2 regions of the Streptomyces sp. NPDC014764 genome follow, and region 1 is predicted to be linked to the other one. Evidence: predicted binding sites of a transcription regulator. Region 1 holds the regulator's gene; the other holds the start of a gene.
What was found. Region 1 encodes HrcA, which represses chaperone genes, less so after heat shock. Its sites were predicted from a motif close to TTNGCACTCNGNNNNNCNGAGTGCNAA; they were not measured.
Positions count from the first base shown of each region.

Region 2: a site for HrcA is predicted at 1,563-1,589, ahead of groL (chaperonin GroEL). Genes of this name have one in related genera too.

Region 1 is NZ_JBIBXY010000001.1:633,002-636,406, reverse strand. It holds gene ACF1AG_RS02930 (DUF3097 domain-containing protein) at 1-269, opposite strand, end outside; gene ACF1AG_RS02925 (MBL fold metallo-hydrolase) at 304-1,032, opposite strand; gene hrcA (heat-inducible transcriptional repressor HrcA) at 1,195-2,211, shown strand; gene dnaJ (molecular chaperone DnaJ) at 2,212-3,351, shown strand.
Region 2 is NZ_JBIBXY010000011.1:42,745-46,149, reverse strand. It holds gene groL (chaperonin GroEL) at 1-1,398, opposite strand, end outside; gene ACF1AG_RS23965 (cold-shock protein) at 1,792-1,995, opposite strand; gene ACF1AG_RS23960 (ubiquitin-like small modifier protein 1) at 2,426-2,701, opposite strand; gene thrC (threonine synthase) at 2,818-3,405, opposite strand, start outside.

The sequences.
Region 1 (3,405 bases):
GCCGTGCGGGTGGGGCGGGCCGGGCCGGAGGAGGGGCGGACCAGTGTGACCACGCGGCCCTCCAGCAGGAACCCGCGCGGCTCCAGCGGGAACACCCGGTGCTTGCCGAAGCGGTCCTCCAGGGTCACCGTGCCGGCCTCGCAGCGGATCACGGCGCCGCAGAACCCGGTGCCGGGTTCCTCCACCACGAGGCCCGGCTCGGCCGGCACCTCGGGGACGGACTGCGGCTTCTTCCACGGAGGGGTCAGATCGGCGGAGTACTGGCGCATTCTGCCGACGATACGAGGAACGTCCGGGCGGTGATCACTCCGACACGCCGAACCGTGCCGCCAGCGCGTCCCGTTGGGCCCGTACGAACGCCGCGTCGACCACCGCGCCGTGACCGGGGACGTACACCGCGTCCTCGCCGCCCAGCCGCAGCAGCCGGTCCAGCGCGGCCGGCCAGCGGGACGGCACGGCGTCCGGGCCCGCCTGCGGCTCGTCCGACTCCTCGACCAGGTCGCCGCAGAACACCACGTCAGGGTCGCCGGGCACCAGCACCGCAAGGTCGTACGCCGTATGACCGGGACCCACGTTCGCCAGCAGCGCCCGGCGGCCTCCGCCCAGGTCCAGCGTCCACTCGCCGGACACCGCGTGCCGGGGCGCGGCCAGCGCCGCCACCGCCTCGTCGGCCGCCGCCGGCCCGAGACCCCAGCGCACCGCGTCCGCCCGCAGCTCCTCCCGCCCCCGCCCGGCGAGCGCCACGCCCAGGCCGACCGCGCCGTACACCTCCGCGTCCGCGAACGCCGGCGCCCCGAGCACGTGGTCGAAGTGGGGATGGGTGAGCGCGAGATGTGTCACACGGCGGCCGGCCAGCTCCCGCGCCTCGGTCCGCAACCGCGCGCCCTCGGCGAGGGACGAGCCCGCGTCCACGGCCAGGACGCCGTCCGCGCCCAGCACGAGCCCCGCGGTGCAGTCCCACCCCGGAAGCCTGCGCCGCCCGACCCCCGGCGCCAGTTGCTCCCATCCCGACTCTTCCCAAGTCACGGTCATGACCGGGACGCTAGCGGGGACGACGTCACCCGGCACCACCGCGCGGACCGGCCTTGCCGTCGTCGTACCCCCCGGCCGTACACTGGGCCGGGGAAGTCTGGCACTCGCGTGCGAAGAGTGCCAGGGCCGTTACCGGGCGGAAGCCAGCTGGAGGTGTGCGCGATGCTCAGTGAACGCAGGCTCCAGGTGTTGCGCGCGATCGTCCAGGACTACGTGGGCACCGAGGAGCCCGTCGGGTCGAAGGCCCTCACCGAGCGGCACAACCTCGGCGTCTCCCCGGCCACCGTGCGCAACGACATGGCGGCCCTGGAGGACGAGGGCTTCATCGCCCAGCCGCACACCAGCGCCGGGCGCATTCCCACCGACAAGGGCTACCGGCTGTTCGTCGACAAGCTGGCCGGCGTCAAGCCGATGAGCCCGCCCGAGCGGCGGGCCATCCAGAACTTCCTCGAGGGCGCCGTCGACCTCGACGACGTCGTGGCCCGCACGGTGCGGCTGCTCGCGCAGCTCACCCGGCAGGTCGCCGTGGTGCAGTACCCCTCGCTGACCCGGTCGACGGTGCGGCACGTGGAGCTGCTGGCCCTCGCCCCGGCGCGGCTGATGCTGGTGCTGATCACCGACACCGGCCGGGTCGAGCAGCGCATGGTCGACTGCCCGGCGCCGTTCGGGGAGGCGTCCCTGGCCGACCTGCGGGCGCGGCTCAACAGCCGGGTCGCGGGCCGCCGGTTCACCGATGTGCCCGGTCTGGTGGAGGACCTCCCGGAGGCGTTCGAGGCCGACGACCGCGGTACGGTCTCCACGGTGCTCTCCACTCTCCTGGAGACGCTCGTCGAGGAGAACGAGGAGCGGCTGATGATCGGCGGTACCGCCAACCTCACCCGCTTCGGCCACGACTTCCCCCTCACGATCCGGCCCGTCCTGGAGGCGCTCGAGGAGCAGGTCGTGCTCCTCAAGCTGCTCGGCGAGGCGCAGGATCCGGGTGTGACCGTACGGATCGGTCACGAGAACGCCCACGAAGGACTCAACTCCACGTCCGTCGTGTCGGTCGGCTACGGTTCGGGCGGCGAGGCTGTCGCCAAGCTCGGCGTGGTCGGACCGACCCGCATGGACTACCCCGGAACGATGGGAGCGGTACGCGCAGTGGCACGGTACGTCGGACAGATCCTGGCGGAGTCATAGGTGGCCACGGACTACTACGCCGTACTCGGCGTACGCCGCGACGCGTCGCAGGAAGAGATCAAGAAGGCCTTCCGGCGGCTCGCTCGCGAGCTGCATCCGGACGTCAATCCGGATCCGAAGACCCAGGAGCGGTTCAAGGAGATCAACGCCGCCTACGAGGTGCTGTCGGACCCGCAGAAGAAGCAGGTCTACGACCTCGGCGGCGACCCTCTGTCGCAGGCCGGCGGCGCCGGTGGCGCGGGCGGCTTCGGGGCCGGGGGCTTCGGCAACTTCTCCGACATCATGGACGCGTTCTTCGGCACGGCGTCGCAGCGCGGACCGCGCTCGCGCACCCGCCGCGGCCAGGACGCGATGATCCGGATCGAGGTGGAGCTGGACGAGGCCGCCTTCGGCACGACCAAGGACATCCAGGTCGACACGGCCGTCGTCTGCACCACGTGCAGCGGTGAGGGCGCCGCGCCGGGCACCACCGCGCAGACCTGCGACATGTGCCGCGGCCGCGGTGAGGTCTCGCAGGTCACCCGGTCCTTCCTCGGCCAGGTCATGACCTCGCGCCCCTGCCCGCAGTGCCAGGGCTTCGGCACGGTCGTGCCCACGCCCTGCCCGGAGTGCGCGGGCGACGGCCGGGTCCGCTCCCGCCGCACGCTCACGGTCAAGATCCCGGCCGGTGTCGACAACGGCACCCGGATCCAGCTGGCGGGCGAGGGCGAGGTCGGCCCCGGCGGCGGTCCCGCCGGCGACCTGTACGTGGAGATCCACGAGCTGCCGCACTCGCAGTTCCAGCGGCGCGGCGACGACCTGCACTGCACGGTCACGCTGCCGATGACAGCGGCGTCGCTCGGCACCAAGGTGCCGCTGGAGACGCTGGACGGCCTGGAGGAGGTCGACATCCGGCCCGGCACCCAGTCCGGCCAGTCGATCCCGCTGCACGGCCGGGGCGTCACGCACCTGCGCGGCGGCGGTCGCGGTGACCTCATCGTGCACGTCGAGGTGCAGACCCCGACCAAGCTGGACCCGGAGCAGGAGCGCCTGCTCCGCGAGCTGGCCAAGCTGCGCGGCGAGGAACGGCCCACGGGGCAGTTCCAGCCCGGACAGCAGGGGTTGTTCTCGCGGTTGAAGGACGCTTTCAACGGGCGCTGAGCGCTGTACGCCGAGGGCCCTGCCGCCGGGGTCCGGGCGGGCGTCGGGCCCGCC
Region 2 (3,405 bases), on a different contig from region 1:
GACCTTCTCCACGACGACGCCGCCCTCGAGACCACCGTTGACGGCGATCTGCTTCAGCGGGGCCTCCAGGGCGAGCTTCACGGCGTTGGCGCCGGTCGCCTCGTCACCCTCGAGCTCCAGCTTCTCGAACACCTGGGAGGCCTGCAGCAGGGCCACGCCACCACCGGCGACGATGCCCTCCTCGACGGCCGCCTTGGCGTTGCGCACGGCGTCCTCGATGCGGTGCTTGCGCTCCTTGAGCTCCACCTCGGTGGCGGCGCCGGCCTTGATGACCGCGACACCGCCGGCGAGCTTCGCCAGGCGCTCCTGCAGCTTCTCGCGGTCGTAGTCCGAGTCGCTGTTCTCGATCTCGGCGCGGATCTGGTTCACGCGGCCCTGGACCTGGTCGGCGGAGCCGGCGCCGTCCACGATGGTGGTCTCGTCCTTGGTGATGACCACCTTGCGGGCCTTGCCCAGCAGGTCGAGGGAGGCGTTCTCCAGCTTGAGGCCGACCTCCTCGGAGATGACCTCGCCGCCCGTGAGGATGGCGATGTCGCCGAGCATGGCCTTGCGGCGGTCGCCGAAGCCCGGGGCCTTGACGGCGACGGACTTGAAGGTGCCGCGGATCTTGTTGACGACCAGGGTCGACAGGGCCTCGCCCTCGACGTCCTCGGCGATGATCAGCAGCGGCTTGCCCGACTGCATGACCTTCTCCAGGAGCGGGAGCAGGTCCTTGACGTTGGAGATCTTGGAGTTGGCGATCAGGATGTACGGGTCGTCGAGGACGGCCTCCATACGCTCCATGTCGGTGGCGAAGTACGCCGAGATGTAGCCCTTGTCGAAGCGCATACCCTCGGTGAGCTCCAGCTCCAGACCGAAGGTCTGGGACTCCTCGACGGTGATGACGCCTTCCTTGCCGACCTTGTCCATGGCCTCGGCGATGAGCTCACCGATCTGGACGTCGGCGGCGGAGATGGAGGCCGTGGAAGCGATCTGCTCCTTGGTCTCGACATCCTTCGCCTGCTCCAGCAGGGCGGCGGAGACGGCCTCGACGGCCTTCTCGATACCGCGCTTCAGGGCCATCGGGTTGGCGCCGGCGGCGACGTTGCGCAGGCCCTCCTTGACCAGGGCCTGGGCGAGAACGGTCGCCGTGGTCGTACCGTCACCGGCGACGTCGTCCGTCTTCTTGGCGACTTCCTTGACCAGCTCGGCGCCGATCTTCTCGTACGGGTCCTCGAGCTCGATCTCCTTGGCGATGGAGACACCATCGTTGGTGATCGTGGGGGCGCCCCACTTCTTCTCGAGGACGACGTTGCGGCCCTTGGGGCCGAGCGTCACCTTCACGGCGTCCGCGAGCTGGTTCATGCCGCGCTCGAGGCCGCGCCGCGCCTCCTCGTCGAACGCGATGATCTTGGCCATGTGAAGTGGTCCCTCCAGGACTGGGGGTGATTCCTTCGGACCGCGCCCGCGCCCGCGACGGACGGCTCGCCGGCCGTGTGGTTCCTTGCCCCACGTGACCTGGCGGGCCTCACCGACCCGGTCCTTCGTTGTCACTCTCACCTTCAGAGTGCTAACGCCAATGATTAGCACTCGACCCCCGAGAGTGCAAGGCGCGCTCGCGGAGCGGCGGCAAGTTCGAGGGGCTCCCGAGGGGCCTGCGAGCCAGTGGCGCCAAGGGCTCACGTCCACGCTCAGCCTCGGGCGAACACGGCGCGCGCGGCGCGTGCGCCTAGGACATGACGAAGGGCCCGCACCCCGGAGGGTGCGGGCCCTGTCGCCGGCAGAAGATGTCGCGTGCTGCTGGTAGCGCGTTCAGGCGGTGACGCGAACCATGTCGGCCTGCGGGCCCTTCTGACCCTGCGAGATCTCGAACTCGACCCGCTGGCCCTCTTCAAGGGTGCGGTAGCCGTCCATCTGGATCGCGCTGTAGTGGACGAAAACATCCGCACCACCGTCGACCGCGATGAAGCCGTACCCCTTCTCCGCGTTGAACCACTTGACGGTGCCCTGAGCCATGCCTAACTCCCCTATTACTGGCCCTTGCACAGATCCACACTTCGCGGACCCGGGTCAGACCTCACCCCCCAACGGTTGGGGGCGTGCGCCGGAACGCGTCGACCGCGGCTGAATGTATCTGTCCAACTGCCGTCTGCAACAGGTCAATCGGACGAGAAATCTGGACGCCACCGGTCCGGAATGTGGCAAGAATTCGCCAGAATTCAGGGCAAGTCGGGCCGGGCAAAGGAGACAAAAGCCGCGAAAGGAGCCCGCACTTTGGCTACATCCAGTCGGGTCTGCGGCAGGAATTCGTGATTCTCGATCAATGGATCGGGAGCGCGTTCCCCAACTCTACCGCGCTCAATCCCATGGAATTGCCCCCTCCGGATCTCTCACGGAGGGGGCAATGCCCCAAACGCTCGGTAACGGTCATTACCGAAGGTAATGATCAGCCTCCGGCGACTGCCGGGATGATCGAGACGCCGGCGCCCTCCGGGGTGGCCGTCTCCAGCCCCTGCTCGAAGCGCACGTCGTCGTCGTTGACGTACACGTTCACGAACCGGCGCAGCTTGCCCTGGTCGTCCAGGACGCGCGCGGCGATGCCGGTGTGGTTCTTCTCGAGGTCCTGGATGACCTCGCCCAGGGTGGCCCCCTCGGCGGCCACCTCGGCCTTGCCCCCGGTGTAGGTGCGCAGAATGGTAGGAATACGAACGGTAACGCTCACTTTGAACCTCCGGTCAGGTGACAACGTCAGGGGCGCGGGGCTGTGTCGGATTCGCGGCTGCCGCCGCGCGGGCGCGAACAGCCCTCACCGGCCCGCGGACGGCGGCGAAGCGGCTCTCAGACGAGCCCGGCCTCACGGAACGACTCGAGACTGGGCCGAATCGTCGCCGTGAGTCCCGTCCCCGCCACAGCGTCCAGCGTCTTGAGCCCGTCGCCGGTGTTCAACACCACCGTGGTGAGGGACGGATCCAGCACGCCGTCCTCGATCAGCTTCTTCGTCACGCCGACCGTGACCCCGCCCGCGGTCTCCGCGAAGATCCCCTCGGTCCGCGCCAGCAGCTTGATCGCGTCGACCACCTGCGCGTCCGTGACGTCCTCCACCGCGCCGCCCGTGCGACGCGCGATGTCCAGCACGTACGGCCCGTCCGCCGGGTTGCCGATCGCCAGCGACTTGGCGATCGTGTCCGGCTTCTGCGGGCGGACGACGTCGTGCCCGGCCTTGTACGCCGTGGAGACCGGCGAGCACCCCTGCGCCTGCGCACCGAAGATCTTGTACGGCTTGTCCTCGACGAGCCCGAGCCTGATCAGCTCCTGGAGCCCCTTGTCGATCTTCGTGAGCTGCGAGCCGGAGGCGATCGGGACGACGATCTGGTCCGGGAGCCGCCAGCCGAGCTGTTCGCAGACCTCGTACGCGAGGGTCTTCGA